Regions from separate parts of the Thioalkalivibrio sp. ALE11 genome, predicted to be linked through region 3. Evidence: predicted binding sites of a transcription regulator. Region 3 holds the regulator's gene; each other region holds the start of a gene.
The links. The regulator sigma-54, encoded in region 3, starts transcription at its own class of promoters, with help from an activator protein. The targets are predictions, from matches to a motif close to TGGCANGNTNCNTGCTT.
Positions count from the first base shown of each region.

Region 1: glnA (glutamate--ammonia ligase) is a predicted target of sigma-54. The motif match lies at 4,705-4,721, and genes of this name have one in related genera.
Region 2: flgB (flagellar basal body rod protein FlgB) is a predicted target of sigma-54. The motif match lies at 4,282-4,298, and genes of this name have one in related genera.

Region 1 covers NZ_KB906165.1:194,599-201,592, forward strand. The annotation lists gene F620_RS0103050 (1-acyl-sn-glycerol-3-phosphate acyltransferase) at 1-87, opposite strand, end outside; gene glyS (glycine--tRNA ligase subunit beta) at 100-2,181, opposite strand; gene glyQ (glycine--tRNA ligase subunit alpha) at 2,272-3,219, opposite strand; gene F620_RS0103065 (cation diffusion facilitator family transporter) at 3,360-4,586, shown strand; gene glnA (glutamate--ammonia ligase) at 4,805-6,214, shown strand; gene F620_RS0103075 (cold-shock protein) at 6,390-6,593, opposite strand; gene F620_RS0103080 (SDR family NAD(P)-dependent oxidoreductase) at 6,775-6,994, opposite strand, start outside.
Region 2 covers NZ_KB906179.1:9,026-16,019, reverse strand. The annotation lists gene flgG (flagellar basal-body rod protein FlgG) at 1-605, opposite strand, end outside; gene flgF (flagellar basal-body rod protein FlgF) at 649-1,389, opposite strand; gene flgE (flagellar hook protein FlgE) at 1,425-2,639, opposite strand; gene F620_RS0112400 (flagellar hook assembly protein FlgD) at 2,673-3,368, opposite strand; gene flgC (flagellar basal body rod protein FlgC) at 3,379-3,801, opposite strand; gene flgB (flagellar basal body rod protein FlgB) at 3,823-4,230, opposite strand; gene F620_RS0112385 (protein-glutamate O-methyltransferase CheR) at 4,418-5,233, opposite strand; gene F620_RS0112380 (chemotaxis protein) at 5,429-6,358, opposite strand; gene flgA (flagellar basal body P-ring formation chaperone FlgA) at 6,582-6,994, shown strand, end outside.
Region 3 covers NZ_KB906171.1:57,069-64,062, reverse strand. The annotation lists gene F620_RS0109980 (PTS sugar transporter subunit IIA) at 1-230, opposite strand, end outside; gene rapZ (RNase adapter RapZ) at 235-1,122, opposite strand; gene hprK (HPr(Ser) kinase/phosphatase) at 1,128-2,168, opposite strand; gene F620_RS0109965 (PTS sugar transporter subunit IIA) at 2,171-2,635, opposite strand; gene hpf (ribosome hibernation-promoting factor, HPF/YfiA family) at 2,640-2,978, opposite strand; gene F620_RS0109955 (RNA polymerase factor sigma-54) at 2,982-4,511, opposite strand; gene lptB (LPS export ABC transporter ATP-binding protein) at 4,596-5,336, opposite strand; gene lptA (lipopolysaccharide transport periplasmic protein LptA) at 5,333-5,875, opposite strand; gene lptC (LPS export ABC transporter periplasmic protein LptC) at 5,872-6,450, opposite strand; gene F620_RS0109935 (HAD family hydrolase) at 6,447-6,983, opposite strand; gene F620_RS0109930 (KpsF/GutQ family sugar-phosphate isomerase) at 6,983-6,994, opposite strand, start outside.

The DNA.
Region 1 (6,994 bases), on a different contig from region 3:
CCAGATCAGCAACGGTACGATCAGGCCGTAGATCAGCGAAGAGCTGATCAGCCCGACGTGAAACAGCAGTGAGCGCAGATACAGCATGCTTGCCTGCCCTCAGCCGGTGGCCAGCCGCCCGATGTCGGCCACGGTCTCGAAGGCCTGGCGCAGCTCGCGCAGCAGGGCGAGGCGGTTGCGCCGTTCGGCCGGGTCCTCGGCCATCACCATCACCCCGTCGAAGAAGCGGTCCACGCGCTCGCGCAGCCCGGCGAGTTCGCCCAGCGCCAGCACGTAGTCGCCGTCGGCCACCGCGGCATCCACCGCCGGACGCACCGCCAGCAGACCCTGGTGCAGCTGGCGTTCCTCGTCGGCCACCAGAGCGTCGGGCTCGAGCGTGCCGGCGGCCTCGTCGCCGGCCTTGCGCAGCAGGTTGTGGATACGCTTGTTGGCCGCGGCCAGGGCCTCGGCCTCCGGGCGTTCGCGGAACTGCGACACCGCGCGCACCCGCCGGGCGAAATCCAGCGGCTGGTCGGGGGCGACCGCGCCCACGGCCTCGATGGTCTCGTGGGCGTGGCCCTGTTCCAGCAGGTAGCCGCGCAGGCGCTCGACGATGTACTCGCGCACCGGCTCGACCGCCTGGTCGGCCTCGGCCACGCGTTCGCGGATCGGCTCGGCGGCTCCCGCGAGCAGCGGGGTCAGGGCCAGCGGGAGCTCGCGTTCCACCAGGATGCGCACCAGCCCCAGCGCGGCCCGGCGCAGGGCGAACGGGTCCTTGGTGCCGCTGGGCTGCTTGCCGATGGCGAAGATCCCGACCAGGGTGTCGAGGCGGTCGGCCAGCGCGAGGGCCTGGGCCAGCGGACCGTCCGGCAGCTCGGAGCCCGACTGGCGCGGCCAGTAGTGCTGCTCGATCGCATCGGCGACCGCCTCGTCCTCGCGGTCGTGCAGCGCGTAGTAGCGCCCCATGGTGCCCTGCAGTTCGGTGAATTCGAACACCATCCGGGTCAGCAGGTCGCATTTGCACAGCCGCGCGGCGCGGGCGGCCTGGCCGGCATCCAGTCCCATCGGATCCGCCAGACCCTGCATCAGCGTCTCCAGGCGATGCGACTTGTCGCGCAGCGTGCCCAGGCGCTTCTCGAACACCACCGAGCCGAGTTCGTCGAGGCGTTCTTCCAGGCGGTGCTTGCGGTCCTGCTCCCAGAAGAATTCGGCATCCGCGAAGCGCGGGCGCAGCACGCGCTCGTTGCCGTCGCGCACTGCCTCGGGATCGCGCGACTCGATGTTGCTGATCACGATGAAATGGGGCTGCAGGCGGCCGGCCTCGTCCACCACCGGGAAGTATTTCTGGTTGTCCTGCATGGTGGAGATCAGCGCCTCCTGCGGGACCTCGAGGAAACGCCGGTCGAAGCTGCCGCCCAGGGCCACCGGCCACTCCACCAGCGCGGTGACCTCGTCCAGCATGTCCGGGTCGACCAGCGCGCGCCCGCCCAGCTCGCGGGCGGTCGCGTGGACCTGCTCCAGGATGCGTTCGCGACGGGACTCGAACGAGGGCTCCACGCGGCCTTCGGCGCGCAGCCTTTCGGCGTAGTCCGTGGGGCTGGCGAGCTCCAGCGGGGCCGGGTGGTGGAAGCGGTGGCCACGCGTGTGGCGGCCGGCCCCCTGTTCCAGCACCGTCATCGGCAGGACGTCGGGTCCGTGCAGTACCACCAGCCAGTGCACCGGGCGGACGAATTCCGTGGTGCTCTCGCCCCAGCGCATGCGCTTGGGCGTGGGCAGGTGTTCCAGGGCTCCGGCCAGCATCTCCGGCAGCAGTCCGCCGAGGGCCTGCCCCGGCTGCATGCGGCGGAAGATCAGGTATTCGCCCTTGCCGGTGTTCTCGCGCTCGAGCTGGTCCACCTCCACCCCGCAGGAGGAGGCGAAGCCCTGCGCCGCGCGGGTCGGCTGGCCCTGGTCGTCGAAGGCGGCGGCCACGGCCGGGCCGCGGCGTTCCTGCAGCTGGTCGGGCTGGCGGCCGGGTACCGCGGGGAAGCGCACGGCCAGGCGCCGGGGTGTGGCGAAGGCCTCGGGCTCGCCGGGTTCCAGCCCGGCCTCGCGCAGGCGGGTGGTCAGGCCCTCGGCGAAGGCGTCGCGCAGGCGTGCCAGCGCGGCCGGCGGCAGTTCTTCGGTGCCGAGTTCGATCAGAAGTTCGCGGGCTTCGTCCATGTTCGGTCCAGTCGGGTTCCGGTGGGCCCGCGCGCCCGTTCGGGGCGGCGGCGGGCACGGGTTCGGGGTATGCCCCGGTGTCGGGTGGCGTCAGGCGGCGTCGGACTTGCCGGTGTCGCCCGGGGCGCACAGTGGAAAGCCCAGCGCCTCGCGCGATTCATAGTATTTCTGCGCGACGTTCCTGGAGAGCTCGCGCACGCGCAGGATGTAGCGCTGGCGCTCGGTGACCGAGATCGCCCCGCGCGCATCCAGCAGGTTGAAGCTGTGCGAGGCGCGCAGCATCTGCTCGTAGGCCGGCAGCGGCAGGCCCAGCTCGATCATGCGGTCGCTCTCCGCCGCATGGTGGTCGAACGCGGCGAACAGGGCATCGCGGTCGGCGTGCTCGAAGTTGTACTTCGACTGTTCCACCTCGTTCTGGTGGTAGACGTCGCCGTAGGTGACCGCGCGCCCGTCCGGGCCGACGGTCCAGACCAGGTCGTAGACGCTCTCCACGCCCTGCAGGTACATCGCCAGACGCTCCAGCCCGTAGGTGATCTCGCCGGAGACGGGGTGGCAGTCGATCCCGCCCACCTGCTGGAAGTAGGTGAACTGGGTCACCTCCATGCCGTTCAGCCAGACCTCCCAGCCCAGCCCCCAGGCGCCCAGCGTCGGCGATTCCCAGTTGTCCTCGACGAAACGGACGTCGTGGGTCAGCGTGTCGAAGCCCAGCGCCTCCAGCGAGCCGAGATACAGGTCCTGGATGTCGGCCGGGGAGGGCTTCAGCAGCACCTGGAACTGATAGTAGTGCTGCAGGCGATTGGGATTGTCGCCGTAGCGGCCGTCGGTCGGGCGCCGGCTGGGCTGCACGTAGGCGGCGCGCCAGGGTTCCGGCCCGATCGAGCGCAGGAAGGTCGCCGGGTGGAAGGTCCCGGCGCCCATCTCCATGTCGTAGGGCTGCATCACCACGCAGCCGTGGTCGTTCCAGTAATCCTGCAGTCGACGGATCAGGTCCTGGAAGGTGGGACTCGCGGTCTCGGTTCGGTCGCTTGCGTTCGCCATGGCTGGGGGTCCGGAGCGGATCAGGGGCGGCAGTATATCGGCCCGTGCCGGGGTGCGGCCACCGCCCGGCCCGGCTGCGGTGGCCGGAGGTCGCGGCGAGGTCCATAATGCCCCGAATCGAGGCATCTCCGGGGGGCACGATGGCCGCGGATCACCAGCAGCAGCCGGACAGGGCGCCCGCCGAACCGCCCGACCCGCTCGAGTCGGGCACCGACGACCGGCGCTACCGCGACACGCGCCGGGTCACGCTCACCGGCGCCGCGGTGAACTCCGGGCTGGCCGTGACCCAGCTGCTCAGCGGCTGGCTGCTCAACTCCCAGGCCCTGATCGCCGATGGCGTGCATACCGTCTCCGACCTGGTCACCGATGCCGTGGTCCTGGTCGCGGCAGGGCATGCCGCCGCTTCCCCCGATCGGGATCACCCCTACGGCCACGGCCGCATCGAGACGCTCGCGACGGTGGTCGTGGGCCTGTTCCTCGCGCTGGCGGGGCTGGCCATCGCCTGGGGCGCCGGCGGACGCCTGCTGGAGCTGGACGATGCCACGGGGCCGGCACCGCTGGCGGTCGCCTTCGCCGTGGTGACCCTGGTGGCCAAGGAGGGTCTGTACCAGTACACCCGTCGGGTCGCGCGCCGGCTGGGCTCGCGCATGCTGGAGGCAAACGCCTGGCATCACCGCACCGACGCGATCTCTTCGGTAATCGTGCTGCTGGGGGTGGCCGGCGCGGTCGCCGGCTGGCCGTGGCTGGACGCGCTGGCGGCGCTGCTGGTGGCCCTGTTCATCCTGCATGTCGCCGGCCGCCTGATCCGCCGCAGCGTGGCCGAGCTGATCGACACCGCGCTGGAACCGGAAAAGGTCGAGCGCATCCACCGCACCATCCTGGACGTGCCTGGCGTAAAGGATGCCCACATGCTGCGCACCCGCCGCTCCGGCGACGACGCGGTGGCCGACGTGCACGTGCAGGTCGCGCCGATGATTTCGGTGTCCGAGGGGCACCGCATCGCCGATGCCGTGCATCGCGCGGTGACCGAGGATGCGGGCGAGGTCAGCGACATCACCGTGCACGTGGATCCGGAGAACGACGAGGAGCAGGCGGCCAGCTCGCGGCTGCCCCTGCGCCCCGAACTGGTGGCCGGCCTGCGCGAGGCCTGGGCCGGCTTCCCCGAGCTGGAGGCCCTGGAGCACCTTTCCCTGCATTATCTCGGCGGGCGGGTGCATGCCACCGTCACTCTGCGGCTGGATCCCGCGCGGACGGGAGCCGCCCTGCAGGAGCGCGCCGATCTGCTGACCCGGCAGCTGCGGGAACACCCCGTTCTGGGGCCGGTACTGGGACAGGTGACCGTGCTCTATCGGCCTTGCACCGAATGAGGGCGCATGCCGCGCGGTGGCACTATAATGGTGCATCATGTGCACTGCGGGTGTGCGGCATTCGGCCGTGGTGGCGCAGAGATGGGCGCAGGGGCGCCCCGAACCGGGGCTTGCAGGCTGGCACGCCACCTGCATGACCAACCGGCAGACGCCGATCGGCCCCAAGCGACCGCACCGGCATCGACCGTCTCAAACTGAAGACCAGAGGAGTCCTCATTATGTCCGCAGCCGAAGTGCTGAAGCAGATCAAGGAACAGGAAGTCCGTTTCGTTGACCTTCGTTTTACCGATTCCAAGGGCAAGGAACAGCATGTCACCCTGCCGGCCCACGACCTCGACGAAGATTCCTTCGAAGAAGGCAAGATGTTCGACGGCTCTTCCATCTCCGGATGGAAGGGCATCAACGAATCCGACATGATCCTGATGCCGGATCCGGAGTCCGCGGCCATCGACCCGTTCTTCGAGGACATGACCATGAACATCCGCTGCGATGTCGTGGAACCGGCCACCATGCAGGGCTACGACCGCTGCCCGCGCTCGCTGGCGCGTCGCGCCGAGGCCTATCTGCAGAGCACCGGCATTGCCGACACCGCGCTGTTCGGTCCGGAGAACGAGTTCTTCGTGTTCGACGACGTGAAGTGGGGCTCCGACCTCTCCGGTTCCTATTGCCGCGTGGATTCCCAGGAGGCCTCCTGGAACTCCGAGCGCGTGTATGACGACGGCAACATTGGCCATCGTCCGGGCGTGAAGGGTGGCTACTTCCCGGTCCCGCCGGTCGACAGCCTGCACGACATCCGCTCCACCATGTGTGAAGTGATGACCGAGATGGGGCTGACCACCGAGGTGCATCACCACGAGGTGGCGACGGCCGGCCAGTGCGAGATCGGCGTCGGCGCGGCGACCCTGACCAAGAAGTCCGACGAAGTGCAGATGCTCAAGTACGTGGTGCAGAACGTTGCCCACATGCACGGCAAGACCGCCACCTTCATGCCCAAGCCGATCGTCGGCGACAACGGCTCCGGCATGCACGTGCACCAGTCGCTGTCGAAGGATGGCAAGAACCTGTTCTCCGGTGACCTGTACGGCGGACTGTCCGAGACCGCGCTGTACTACATCGGCGGCATCATCAAGCATGCCCGCGCGCTGAACGCCTTCACCAACCCGTCCACCAACAGCTACAAGCGCCTGGTGCCGGGTTTCGAGGCGCCGGTGATGCTGGCCTACTCCGCGCGCAACCGCTCGGCGTCCATCCGCATCCCGTTCGTGATGAGCCCGAAGGCCCGCCGCATCGAGCTGCGCTTCCCGGACTCCACCGCCAACCCGTATCTGGCGTTCGCCGCGATGCTGATGGCCGGCATCGACGGGATCCAGAACAAGATCCACCCGGGCGAGGCGATGGACAAGAACCTCTACGACCTGCCGCCGGAAGAAGAGAAGGGCATCCCGCAGGTCGCCCATTCGCTGGATCAGGCCCTGGAGGCGCTGGACGCCGACCGCGCGTTCCTGACCCAGGGCGGGGTGTTCACCGACGACATGATCGATGCCTACATCGATCTGAAGATGGAAGACGTCACGCGCATGCGCATGACCACCCATCCGATCGAGTTCGACATGTACTACAGCCTGTAAGCCCCGCGGGCTTTCCGGCCGTCATCGGGCCCCGGCGTTCGCGCCGGGGCCTTTTTTTGGTTCCGCTCCGGGCGAACCTGCGCGGCCTGCGCGGAGAGCGCGCACAAAAAAGGGCCGCCCGAAGGCGGCCCTCTGCTTCCCGAAGCGCGCCCGGAGGCGCGCCGTGCGGGCAGTCTTACAGCGCGGTCACGTCACCCGCGGCCAGACCCTTGGCGGTTTCCTGAATCTCGAAGGAAACCTTCTGGCCTTCGGCCAGGGTCTTGAAGCCCGAACCGTTGATCGCGGAGAAGTGCACGAACACGTCCTTGCCGCCATCATCGGGGGTGATGAAACCGAAACCCTTGCTCTCGTTGAACCACTTAACAACACCGGTATTCACAACTACTTACCTCATCATGTAACTAAAGAAACGTGATTGCGGAACGCTACCAACAGATCAACGGGAGCACTGGTCCAGAAAACTGGGGACTTCCTTGGAGTTGCTGCTAACCGCGAATCACGTTTCCGACTATACGCTCCTGTGTCGGCAAAAGCCAATGGGGTGCGATGAAGTTTTTCTGTCAGCGCCGGCCGGTCAGGCGCGCATACTCTTCGGGATCGTTGAGTGCACGGATGTCCACGAAGCTTCCGGACGGCTGTTCGCGCAGCCGTGGCAGTACGTCGAGGATGTCGCGTGCCGCGGTTTCCGGATCCGGCATGGTGCGGGTGCCGCGCGCGGCCTTCAGCCGCTGCAGGGCGGTGAAGGTCTCGCTGTCGGCCTCCTCGCACAGGTAGTCCTGC
Region 2 (6,994 bases), on a different contig from region 3:
TGCGCCACGCCGGAAGCCGCGGTCTCCTTGAAGATGTTCTCGCCCACCGCCTCCAGGCCCGCGGGGTTCACGAAGTCCGCCAGCTGGATCTGCCCCAGGTCCACCGGTTCGGCCTGCCCCGTAATGCGCGCGGTCACGGTGCCGTCCTTGCCGATGTCGATCGACTCGGCATCATCCGGCACGAACAGGCCCGGCTGCAGCGGATAGCCGTTGGACATCACCACCTGGCCGTCGGAATTCACCTGGAAGCTGCCATCGCGGGTGTAGCCGATGTCGCCGTTGGGCATCAGCACCTGGAAGAAACCGTCCCCCTCGATGGCGACATCCAGCGAGTTCTCGGTCTGCTGCAGGTTGCCCTGTTCGAACATCTTCTCGGTGCTGACCGTGCGCACGCCGGTGCCGATCTGCAGGCCCGAGGGCAGCTGCTGGTCCTGGGTGGCCTGAGCGCCCGGCTGGCGCACGGTCTGGTAAATCAGATCCTCGAACACCGCCCGGTCCTTCTTGAAGCCGGTGGTGCTCGAGTTGGCCAGGTTGTTGGCCACGGTCGACATGCGCGTGTCCTGCGCGTCGAGTCCGGTCTTGGCGATCCACAGTGCCTGGTTCATGGCGTTTCTCCTGTCAGTCGGGGCCGCGTCGGGATCATCCCGGTCAGCCCATGCCGAGCAGCCGGTTGCTGCTCTGTTCCAGCGTGTTGGCGGTGTCCATCATCTTGATCTGGGTCTCGAAGGTTCGCGACAGCTCGATCATCCGCGTCAGCGCCTCGACGGTGTTCACGTTGCTGCTCTCGAGCGTGCCGGATACCAGCGTCACGTCCGCGTCCGCCGCGGCCTCTTCACCGTCCGGCAGACGGAACAGTCCGTCCTCGCCCCGTTCGAGATCCTCGACATCGGGATTGACCAGCCGGATGCGCTCCACCGCCGCGAGGGCATCCGCCGGGGCACCCTGGGGCCGGACGCTGATGGTCCCGTCGGTGCCGATCTCCACCTTCTCCGCCGGCGGAATCGCGATCGGCCCGCCGTCACCCATCACCTGCATCCCGTCCGCGGTGCGCAGCAGACCGAAGCCATCCACCTGCAGGTTGCCGGCGCGGGTGTAGCCTTCCTGCCCGTCCGGCCCCTGCACGGCGATGAAGCCCTCACCCTGGATGGCCACGTCCAGATCGCGCCCCGTACTGCGCAGCGTCCCGTGAGAGAAGTCGGCCGCCTCGTTCCCCACCTGTACGTAGTCGCGCGTGTCGTAGACCGGGCCGCGCACCGGGACGGTGTCCGCGGTGGCCAGCGCCTGCCGGAAGCCGTCGGTATTGGCGTTCGCCAGGTTGTGATTGTTGACGGCCTGGGCGTGCTCGACCTCCCGGGCCCCCGACATCGCGATGTAGAGAAAACGATCCATGGTTCGGCCTCCCGCAGGATGCTCCGGTTACCGCCCTAGCGGATGTTGATGATGGTCTGGGTCACGGTGTCGGCCGTGGAGATCGTCTGGGAATTGGCCTGGAAGTTGCGCTGAGCGGTGATCAGGTTCACCAGCTCCTGTGCGATATCCACGTTGGAGGCCTCGAGGGCCCCGGCCTGCAGCAATCCCGTACCGGCCGCTCCCGGGGCATTGACCGTCGGCCCGCCGGAAGCAAAGGTCTCCGCCCAGTTGTTGTTGCCGAGCTGCTCCAGGCCCTGGGGATTGTCGAAGTTCGCCAGCACCACCTGGCCCAGTACGTCCGACTGGCCGTTGCTGTAACGCGCGAACACCACCCCTTCGTTATCGATGTCGATGTCGGTCAGCGTGCCGGGGGCATAGCCGTCCTGGCTCAGGTCGCTGACGCCGAAATCGGTGCCGTACTGGGTCGTGCCGGCAAAGTCGATCTCGATCTCGGTGCCGTCATCAAATGCATCACCGGGATCGAAGGTGAACGTCACATCGTCATCCACCAGCTCGCCGTTGCTGTCGAACTCCATCTCCAGCGGGCCGGCCACCTCCTCACCGTTGACCGCGACATGGGCCTCCCATTCGTTGTCAGCGGTCTTGGTGAAGAACGCCTCGGCGTCCTGGGCCTCGCCCTGGCCGTTGTAAACCGTCAGCGAGGTGGAAAAGTTGTAGCTGTCCGGATTTTCAATATCGAACTGTCCCGCACCGATCACCTCGGCATCCGACCGCAGATTCAGCTGGGCGTCGATCTCCTCGGTCCGCCGCGGCGCGCCCTCGCCCGTGTCCAGCCGCAGATCGCCGGGGGTACCGCCGAGATCCGCCGGCTCCGCATCGCCGTCCTCGGCGATATAGCCTTGCAGGTTCTGGCCCTGGCTGTTAACGATGAAGCCGTCGCGATCGACCTGGAATTCTCCGGCGCGGCTGTACACCGTGTTGCCACGGTCATTGAGCTGGAAGAACCCCTCTCCGTCGATCGCCAGATCCAGTCCGTTTTCGGTGAATTCCGTCTGACCCTGGGTAAACTGCTGGGTCACCGCCAGCAGGCGCGAACCCGCGCCTACGGTCGTCTGGTTGGTGCCGCCGAACGACTGGGCGTAGACATCCCCGAACTCCGCGCGCGACTGCTTGAACCCCGTGGTCCCGGCGTTGGAGACATTATTGCCGGTCACGTCCAGGTCGGCCTGGGCCGAGTTCAGTCCGCTCAATCCGATGTTGAAGGGCATGTTACGTTCCTCCGGTTGTCTTTGTGTCGGACGTCAGCCGGAAATCCGGCGTACGTCCGAAAAATCGATCTCGCCCACGCCTTGCACATTCAGTGCCAGGCCGTTTTTCTCCCCGCCCATGGAGACGCTGTCCACGCGCTGGTTAAGAAAGGTCTCCAGCGATTCGGTGCGCTCCCCGCTGCGCGCGGTCGCCCGTACCTCGTAGACCCCGGCCGGCGCGCGCTGGCCGTTGTCGGTCAGGCCATCCCACTGGAAGTCCTGCAGCCCGGCGCCCATCGCGCCGAGATTCATGCGCCGCACGCGCTCGCCGGCCCCGTTCATGATCTCGACCTCCACCGACTCGGCCGAGGCCCCCAGTTCGAACGCGCCGCTCATGCCGCCCTCGGGGCCCAGCTGGCCGAACTCCACCGGCACCAGCACGTCCTTGCCAACCAGATTTGCGCCCTGCACCGCCTGGTTCTGTCCCATCGACTGGGCGAAGCCCTCGAACGACTCGTTCAGCTGCTGGATCCCGGTGACGCTCGAGAACTGCGCCATCTGCGCGATGAAGTCCCCGTTTTCCATCGGCTCGAACGGGTCCTGGTTCTGCAGCTGGGTCGTCATCAGCTTGAGGAAATCCTCCTGTCCCAGCTGATCCGGCCCGCCTTCCTTCTCCTGACGGTCTCGCTGGGCCTGGCGGTCAGTGCGAATCCCCGCCCCTTCCAGCATGTCGGGTGTCAGTCCGTTCATTTCCGGTCTCCTAGCCTTGTCCGCCCATCTGCAGCGTGCGCATCATCAACTGGCGGGTGGTGTCCATGACTTCGACGTTGGCTTCGTAATTGCGCGAGGCCGACATCATGTTGGCCATCTCCTCGACCACGCTGACCGCCGGGCGAAAGATGTAGCCATCGTCGTTTGCCTTCGGGTGATGGGGCTCGTAATGCATCTGCGGCTCGGCATCCGACTCCTCGATCCCGGCCACCCGCACCGGCGTCGCGGTACCGTCGCGGCTGGCCTGGTCCATCGCTGCCTGGAACAGCACGTGTTTCCCGCGATAGGCCTCCTCGGCGCTGCCGGCCGCCGTGTTGGCGTTCGCCAGGTTCGAAGACACCGTATTCAGCCGCGCCGACTGTGCCGTCAGCGCCGAAGCCGAGGTATTGAACAGATTGAACAGATCACTCACGGCAGTGGCCTCCCGTCAGGTTCAGCGATTGCCCCGGAAGGCATCGCGAATGCCGGAAACCCGGCGATTGAGAAATTCGAGGCTGCTCTGGTACTTGACCGAGTTCTCGGCGAACGCCGCCCGCTCCATCTGCGGATCCACGGTGTTGCCGTCCAGAGACGGCTGCGAGGGGATGCGGTACTTGAGCTCGGCCCCGGTGCCCGCGGCGGCCGTCCCCGGATCCTGATGACCGGCCCGGGTCTTGCTGAGCTGCAGCTGGCCACCACCCCCCGAAGCCGCCTCCAGCTGGCTGCGAAAATCCAGGTCCCGCGCCTTGTAGCCGGGGGTGTCGGCATTGGCGATGTTCGAGCTCAGAACCTCCATGCGCTGCGACCGCAGGTTCACCGACTCCGGCAGAATCCCGAGTGCCTTGTCCAGCGATATGCTCATCCCGTTCCGTCCGGCCCGCGCATGGCGGGCATCCGTTGCCTGACCACGACGATGCAATCGCCGTGCCATTGGCTGCCGGCAAAAGGGGAAAAGGATTGGGAGGGACGCCGGCGCGCGGTCGGCCACGCGGCGAATCACCGCGTCGGAAACGACCGCCGGGCCCGTTGCAGGCCCGGCGTGGAGGGGTTCAGCCCTTCAGCCGCAGGACCGAGCCGTACTCGGTGCGCACGGTTTCGTACGCCTTGCTGTAGGGCCCGACCGTCTCGGAAGCGCCAAGAAACAGATAGCCACCGGGGTTGAGCTGCTTCGCAATACCGTCAAGGACCTGACGCTTGGTCTCGGCGGAGAAATAGATCAGGACGTTACGGCAGAACACGATGTCGAACTTGCCCAGCGCCGCGTAGCTGTCGACCAGATTGAGTTTCTGGAACCGGCAGCGGCGCTGCACCTCAGGGATGATCTTGTGCCCCTCGGGCACGGTCTGGAAGAACCGGGACCGCCGCGACTCGCTCAGCCCGCGCACGATGCTCAGACCGTCATAGACTCCCTTGCGGGCGTCTTCCAGCACGCCCTCGGACAGGTCCGTGCCGAGAATGCTGACGGGAACCACCCGGCGCGGGCGCGAGGCCTCCCATTCCGAGACCACCATCGAGATGCTGTAGGGCTCCTGGCCACTGGAACACCCGGCCGACCAGACCTTGATCGACGACCGAGTGGACGCCAGCTCCGGGAGGATCACGTGGCGCAGGATCTCGAACGGAAAACCGTCGCGAAACCAGGAGGTTTCGTTGGTGGTCATCGCGTCGATGACGCGCGTGCGCAGCTTCGGACTGGGCGCCTTGCGCAGGGCGTGCAGCAGTTCCGGCACGTCCTTGTAGCCGAATTCATCCAGCAGGCGGGACAGCCGGCTGGACACCAGGTACTGGCGGCTGTCCCCCAGCACCAGGCCACAGCACTCGGAGAGAAAGCGCGCGAATTCTTCGTAGTCACGGGAATCGATCACGCACACATCTCCGCCTTGACGCGTGCCGGGCCCGTCCGCCGTCCGCTGGTTGTTCGGTTCGATGATTCCATGCTGCCACAGTATAGGGCTTCAGGGCGGTCTTGCGGGAGCCCGCGACACGCAAAGGGGCGGCAAGTGCCGACCGCCCGCCTCCGCCGGGCCGGCAACCCCTCGCCCCCGGTAACCACCGACATCTCAGGCGGTCTTGTTGATCTGTTCCAGGACCGCACTGGCCAGTTCGTCCGGGTTGAACTTGGAGAGGAACGCATCCGCACCGGCCCGACGCACCATGTCGGTATTGAATTCGCCGCTGAGCGAGGAATGCAGCAGCACCCGCAGCGGCCGCAGGCGCTCGTTCTCGCGGATCTTTGCCGTCAGGGTGTAACCATCCATGCGCGGCATTTCGATATCCGAGATCACCAGCTCGACCGTGTCGTGGATCGGACCCTCGGCGGCTTTCTCCTCCAGGTAATCCAGGGCTTCACGCCCGTCCTTGCACAGCACGTAGGGCCACTCGAGCCCCTGGATGGCGCTTTCGATCTGGCGGCGAGCCACCACCGAGTCGTCGGCGATGACGATTTCCCGACGCTCGGGTGTCTGCTCGGCCACCGCGGAACGCACGCTTTCCGACACCTCGGTGGGCAACGGATTGACCAGCGACAGCACGCGCTCCACGTCGATGATCTCCACCAGCTTGTTGTCGAGTTCAGTGACCGCCACCAGAAACGACTCGCGCCCGGTGCCGCGCGGGGGCGACTTCACCTGGTCCCAGTTGACGTTCACGATGCGATCCACCGCCGACACCATGAAGCCCTGCACCGAGCGATTGAACTCCGTCACCACGACCTTCTGCTGGCCGTCCGCCCCGGCCCGCGTCGACTGCATGCCCATCGCCCGCGCCAGATCGATGATCGGCACGGTCTTGTCGCGCAGGGTGGTGACGCCCCGCACCACCCCGGCGGACCCGGGAATCTGGCGCAACTGCGGCAGCGGAATCACCTCGCGCACCTTGAACACGTTGATCCCGAAGGTCTGCGTGCCGCCCAGATAGAACAGCAGCAGCTCCATCCGGTTCTGCCCGACCATCTGCGTGCGCTGGTTCACGTCGTCAATAAACTGACTCACGGTTCTCGCCCCCTGGGTTGTTCTCCCTGCTAACGGCCGCGCCGGCGGGAGCTTGAACCACGCATCGGACGCGCAGGACAGGCGCCGGATGCCATGGCACAGAATCTGCATGTATTCCGTGACGAAGACACAGGGTCAACGGTGACCGGACATGCACCTTTTCAAGTTACAGGCTTTGCTCCCGTACCGCAGCCCGGGCCGCAGCGGGGGTGCGCTTCTTCTGATGCTCGCGCTCCTCGCCCCGACCGCGCAAGCGGAGATCGAGCCGGTGCAGAACATTCGTGACAGCGCGGAACGGTTCCTGCACCAGCAGCTTGGGGACCACAACGGCGACGATGTGGAGGTGCAACTCGGTCATGTCGACGACCGCCTGCGCCTCAAGCGCTGCGAAGAACCCCTGGAGGCCTCGCTGCCGCCCGGCGGCCGCCCGAGGGGCAATACTGCGGTCAACATCCGCTGTCCCGGGCCGGTGACCTGGTCGGTGTACGTTCCGGCCACCGTGGAACGCCACGCCGAGGTGGTGGTGGCCCGCCGCAACCTGTCGCGCCAGCAGACCCTGGGGCCGGGCGATCTGCGCATGGAGCGCATCGAGACGTCGCGCCAGGCCAGCCATTATTTCGAGGACGCATCCGAGGT
Region 3 (6,994 bases):
ACGTTGGCCGGCGTGGAGCCGAACATGTCGGTCAGGACCAGCACACCGGCACCGCTGTCGAGGGTCTCCATGCGGGCGCGGGCCTGCGCCTGGATATCGTCCGGATCGTCGCTTTGCGACATCGCCATGGACTCGCAGTCCTCGGGCAGGTCTCCCAGCATGCTCTGCGCGGTCTGCAGGAGTGTATCGCCCAGGTTTTGATGCGTGATCAGGATCAGACCGACGCCCATGGAACTACTCCGTTTCAGGGGAGAGAGAATCGAGCTCGCGATGACGGGTGCTAACAGTAACATGTTCCCGTTCGCGCCACGCAGCTGCCAGCCGTTCCACAAGGTAGACCGAGCGGTGGCGCCCGCCGGTACAGCCGATGGAGACCGTGGCATAGCTGCGATGGTCCGCCACCAGCCGCGGGATCCAGGTGTCGAGAAAGCCGTGGATGGAGTCGAACATCGCCCCGACCTCGCCATGGCTGTCGAGGAAATGCGCTACCGCCGGATCCAGCCCGGTCAGTGGCGCCAGTTCGCGCTCGTAGTAGGGGTTGGGCAGACAGCGCACGTCGAACACGAAATCGGAATCCAGCGGCGAGCCGTGCTTGAAGCCGAAGGACTGGAACAGCAGCGACAGGCCGGCGGTCTCGCGGCTGCCGACCCGGGCCCGGAGCGTGCGCGCGAGGTCGTGCATCGACAGCCGGCTGGTGTCCACGGTCAGGTCGGCCTCCACCGCCACGTGCCCCAGCCAGGTCCGTTCCATGCCGATCGCTTCCACCAGCGGGATGCCGTCGCGTGCCAGCGGATGGCGTCTGCGGGTCAGGTGGTAGCGACGCAGCAGGACCTCGTCGGAGGCATTGAGGAACAGCACCTCGACCTCCAGGCCCGATCCACGCAGCTCGCCCAGCAGCTGGCCGAATCCGCTGAGGGCGTCGAGGCCCGAACGGACGTCCACGCCCACGGCCAGATGGCGGTCACCGCCGGTGTCGTAATGACCGCTGCGGACCTTCTCCACCAGTTCCGGCAGCATCGGCAGCGGCAGGTTGTCGACACAGAAGTAGCCGGCGTCCTCCAGGGTATGCAGGGCGACGGTCTTGCCGGAACCCGACAGACCACTGACCAGCAGCAGACGCATGTGGGTCAGCCCTCGGGATCGGGGTTGGGAACCGTGGTGCTGGGCCCGCCGATGTGGAAGATGGATTCCTCCTGCTGATCCTCGCCCATCTGGCGCCGCTGGCGGGCGCGCAGATCGTCCCCGGCGATGTAGCCCTGCATGTGCAGCAGGTGATTGCGGACCGCGGCCTCGATCATGACCGCGATGTTGCGCCCCGGCGCCACCGGCAGGCTGATCAGCGGGATGCGCAGGCCGAGGATCTCGCTCTCGCCGCGGCGCCCGTTCAGGCGGTCGTCCGGCACCGGCGAGGGCTCGTTGTGATCGCGCAGATCGATGATCAGGCGCAGATACTTGCCGCCCTTGATCGCCGAGTCGCCGTACATCGCGCGGATGTTGAGCACGCCCAGGCCGCGCACCTCGAGCAGGTCCTGGAGCAGGGCGGGGCAGTGTCCGCGCACGATATCCGGGGCAATGCGCGCGAACTCGGGGGCATCATCGGCGATCAGCCGGTGGCCACGCGAGATCAGCTCGAGTGCGACCTCGCTCTTGCCGACGCTGGAAGCCCCCGAGATCAGCACGCCGATCCCGAGGATCTCCATGAACACCCCGTGGCGCACCTCGAAATGGGCGAGGCGCTGCTGCAGGAAATAGCGCAGCAGCGCGATGACTTCGTGCGATGAGGTGCGCGTGCACAGGATCACCGGCAGCGGGTCGTCACCTGTGTGCGGCATGCGCGGGAACGGGCAGGTGTCCTCGGCGAAGATCACCATGGTGGTGCCCGTGCGGGCCATTTCCAGCACCAGGTGGTCACGCTGCTCGTCGGACAGGCCGGCGATGTAGCGGGCCTCGTAGTCGCCGATGACCTGGATGCGGTTGGGGCGGATCAGGTTCAGGTGGCCGGCCAGCGGCAGGTCGCCATCGCCGAATCCCAGGAGTTCGCGGTCGCCCGCGGCTTCCTCTCCGTGGACGTAGCGCAGATCCAGACGGCTCCCCATCGCCCGCGTGAGCGCGGCGATGGTGATGTTGCTCGCGGTGCCGTCGGCTGCCGCTTCCGCCCGGTCGGCCATGGTCAGGTATCTCCCAGGGCCCGGGTGAGGGCCTGCTGGACCCCCGCGCTGTCCGCGGCGCGCCGGATGCCGGCGAGGGTGTCCGGCTGCGACAGCCCGCGCGCGAGCTGGGCCAGCAGGTCCAGGTGTTCGCTGGTGGCCTCTTCCGGCACCAGCAGGGCGATCAGGATGTCCACCGGTTCGTGGTCCATGGCTTCGAAATCCACGCCCTGATCCAGACGCAGGACCGCGATGCGGGGCGTATCCAGCTCGGCGAGACGGCCGTGCGGGATCGCCACGCCATGGCCGAGCCCGGTGGAGCCCAGTTTTTCGCGGGCCGACATGGCTTCGAACGCGGCACTGGCCGCCAGTCCGTCCGCGGCCCCGTCCACCAGCAGATCGGCGAGGGTTTCCAGCGCTCGTTTCTTGCTGGAGCAGTCGGTTTCCAGTCCGATGCGCTCCGGGGTGATGAGCTCGGCCGGATTCATCGGCTTACTCGGGTTGTTCGCGGTTGCGCTGGGCGCCCTCGGCGCGATGATGATCCTTGACCTTCTCCTTGTGCTTGATCAGCTGGCGGTCGACCTTGTCGATCAGGCCGTCGATGGCGGCGTACATGTCATCGTGGCTGGCCTCGGCGTGGATGTGGTTGCCGCTGACCTGCAGATTCGCTTCCGCCTTGTTGTGCAGCTTCTGCGTCTTCTCGTGGTTCAGCACCACGTGCACGTCGATCACCTTGTCGAAGTGGCGTTCCAGCTTCTGGAATTTCTCGTTGACGTAGTCGCGCAGGGCGTCGGTGATGTCGACGTGGTGTCCGGTGAGATTGATCTGCATGGGTCAGGCTCCTTTCGGTTTGCTTCCGGTCGGCATGGCGGCCATCTGGCGGCGTTCGCTGGAGGATGGCAGGTTCATGCCCTCCCGGTATTTGGCCACGGTACGCCGGGCCACGTTGATGCCCCGATCCGCCAGGATCTGGGCGAGGCGGGAATCGCTGAGCGGTTTGCCCGGCGTTTCCTCTTCGATGAGTTCGCGGATCATGGCACGAATCGCGGTCGCGGAGCATTCCCCGCCGTCGCTGGTGCCCACGTGACTGGAGAAGAAATACTTGAATTCGAACACCCCGCGGGGGGTGTGCATGTATTTCTGCGTGGTCACCCGCGAGATCGTGGACTCGTGCATCTCCAGGGCTTCGGCGATGTCGCGCAGGATCAGCGGCTGCATCGCCACCTCGCCGTGTTCCAGGAACCCCTGCTGGCGTTCGACGATCGCTCGCGCCACGCGCAGCAGGGTGTCGTTGCGGCTGTGCAGGCTCTTGATGAACCATCGCGCCTCCTGCAGCTGATCGCGCATGAAGGCGCTGTCGCGGGCATCGGAGACCTGGCGGACCATGCCGGCGTAGAGGTCGTTGATGCGAATGCGCGGGGCGATCTCGGGATTCAGGTCGACCTGCCAGCCCCGGTCGGTATGACGCACGTAGACATCCGGGACCACGTATTCCGGCGGTGTCTCGCTGATCTGGGCGCCGGGGCGCGGGTTGAGCGTGCGGATCAGGTCCAGCGCCGCGGCCAGCTCGTCGCCATCGCGTACGCCGCTCTGGCGCTGCAGGGCCTTGTAGTCACGCCGGGCAAGGGCGTCCATGCCGTGTTCGAGGAGCGCGCGCGCCGCCTCGCGCGAGGGCGCGTCCGGCGCCAGCTCACCCAGCTGGACCTCCAGGCACTCGCGCAGATCCAGCGAACCGACCCCCAGCGGGTCGCAGTGCTGCAACCAGTGGCGTACGGCCTCGACCTCGTCGGTGTCGACGGGGGGTTCTTCACTCCGGCTGATGGTCTCGGCCAGGGTCTCGACGTCGCCCTCGAGGTAGCCGTCGCCGTTGATGGTGTCGATCAGGGCGGCGCCGATGCGCTGGTCGCGCGGGGTCAGGTGCGACAGATGCAGCTGCCACAGCAGGTGATCCTGCAGCCCGCCGCCGTCGTCGTCCGAGGTGTTCTCCAGCGGGTCGCGGTCGTCCGGACCGCGCGGGCTGGCGCTGGCGTCGTAGATGTCTTCCCAGCGGCTGTCGGTCACCAGCTCGTCGGGGATGACGTCCTCCGAGCCGCCGGCATCCACCGTTTCGCCGGTGCGGGCGGCGTCGCTGCCGCTCTCGCCGTCGTCGGTGTTCGCGTCGCTGGCAGTGTCCGCGGTGTCCCCCGCGTCGGCACCGAGTTCGTCATCCTCGGCCTGTTCCAGCATGGGATTGCTTTCCAGCGCCTGCTGGATCTCGGCCTGGAGCTCCAGCGTCGACAGCTGCAGCAGCCGGATGGCCTGCTGCAGCTGCGGCGTCATGGTCAGCGTCTGACCGAGCTGCAGATTCAGCCCGGGCTTCAGCATGAGTTGGGAAAGGCGTTGGTCACCATAAGTGAATAGTAATCCCTTGCTGCGGGCTTGTGCACCGTCCGGGTGCGGCGGTCGGTGTCACAGGCGGAAGTTTTCGCCGAGGTAGACCTCGCGCACGCGGGCGTCGGCCAGCAGTTCGTCCGGCGTGCCCGCGCTCAGCAGGCGCCCCTCGCTGAGGATGTACGCGCGATGGCAGATACCCAGGGTCTCGCGTACGTTGTGATCCGAGATTAGTACGCCGATGCCGCGTTCGGCCAGGTGGCGGATGACTGCCTGGATCTCGCCGACCGAGATCGGATCGACCCCGGCAAACGGTTCGTCCAGACAGATGAACTGCGGATCGCCGGCCAGCGCGCGGGCGATCTCGGCGCGCCGCCGCTCGCCTCCGGACAGCGCGATCCCGGGGCTGTGGCGCACGGTCTCCAGCTGGAATTCCTCGATCAGGGCGTCGCCGATGCGGCGGCGCTCGTGGCGGTCGAGTTCCGGGCGCAGTTCCAGCACTGCCTGCAGGTTGTCCTCGACCGACAGGCGGCGAAAGATCGAGGCCTCCTGGGGCAGATAGCCCAGCCCGGCGCGGGCGCGTTCGTGGATGGGCGCCCGGGTGATGTCGCGCCCGCCCAGGGTGATGCGCCCGGTATTGGGCCGGATCAGTCCGACCAGGCTGTAGAAGCAGGTGGTCTTGCCGGCTCCGTTGGGTCCCAGCAGGCCGACCACTTCGCCGGGCACCAGGTCCACATCCATCGCGTCCAGCACGGTACGCTGGCCATAGCGCTTGCTCAGCTCGCGGGCGACCAGATGGCCGTCGGCCGCGGGGGTCATGGATCGTCCTCGCGTGGCTGCAGGCGGATGTGCACGCGCTCGTCATCGGTGTCGCCGCGTTCGGCGCGGATCACGTCGCGTTCGAGATCGTAGGTGATGCGCTGCCCGCGGGCATCCTCGGCGGCGGTGATGACGCGTGCCTGTTCGGTCAGGATCACGCGTTCCTCGTCGAGGAAATAGTCGATGCGCAGCCCCTCGGCGATGCGCGTCTCGCCGGTCTCGGGATCGGGCGACTCCAGGCGTGCGGGCTCGCCGTGGGCCTCGATCTCGTAGGGGCGGCGCTCGCGCATGTGCACGATCACGCGGTCCGCTTCCAGCGTGGCATCGCCGCGCACCACGATCACGTCGCCGGTGTAGGTGCCGGTGCCCGCGCGTTCGTCCATCTCGGCGTGGTCCGCGGTGATCTCCACCGGCAGGGCATCCTCGCGGCCGGTCGCCGGCAGGGCCGCCAGGGACAGTGCGAGTACCCCCGTCACGGCAAGCAGCAGGGCCGGTCGGCGGATGCCCGCGCGGCGATGTTCGGTTGTGGCCGGGTTCATTCCGGGCGGTCCTCCTGCGGCAGGTCGCTGTACAGCGTGTAGACCTCGGCGAGCAGCCCAATGGTATCCGCTTGCGGGTCGGCGCGCAGGCCGGTGCCCCGCTGGAACAGTCCCGGCTGTTCCAGGGTGCTCGGGGCCGACGAAGTCGTCAGCCGGGTGTCCAGCGCCACGCGCACGTCACGTGACTCGATCACCGTGCGCACGCGCTCGTCGCGTTCGGGGCGCACGCCGCGGGTGTGGCCGAAGGTATGCAGGAGTTCGCGATCGGGCTGATGTGCCGCGCGCGGGGCGCGCCAGGTCCAGTTCAGGCCCCGCTGGTCCAGCAGATCCAGCTCCGGGTCATCGATGAACTGGACCGCATCCCGGTCGTATTCGCGCAGCCGCGACCCCTGCAGGCGGTGGGTGGGCCGCCCGTCCTCGCCGGTGACATGCGCGGTAAACCCCTCGATCTGCAGCGTGGGTTCCGCGTCGGCCGCGGGTTCGGCGGGCGGCTCGGCCGCTGCCGGCCCGGCGAGCAGGCATCCGGCGGCCAGCAGCCGGGCGGCGAGCGGGGCGCGGCGGGGATCCGGGGTCATGCGTGCAGGTAGCTTTCGAGCACGGCCTCGAGGCGGCCACGTGCAGCCAGCAGGTCCTCGCAGACTTCGCGGACCGCGCCGCGCCCGCCACCGGCCGTGGTGACCCATTGCGCGTGCTGGCGCACGAACGGATGGGCGTCGCCGACCGCGATGCCCAGGCCAACCCGGCGCATCGCCGGCAGATCGACCACGTCGTCGCCGACGAACGCGGCCTCGTCGGCGCGGTGCCCGGTCTGCTGCAGCAGTTGCGTCAGTGCCTCCCCCTTGTCCCGCCGGCCCTGGATGCAGTGGCGGATGCCGAGATCCTGCAGGCGATGTTCGACGACCGCCGACTGCCGCCCGGTCAGGATCGCGACCTCCAGGCCTTCGTCCATGGCCATGCGCAGGCCGTGGCCGTCACGGCTGTGGAACGCCTTGTATTGTTCGCCCGCGTCGCCGAGGAACAGCGCGCCGTCGGTCAGCACGCCGTCGACGTCCAGGATCAGCAGTCGGGTGCCGCGCTGCAGGCCGGCGAGATCGATGTCGTCATGCATCAGGCCACCCC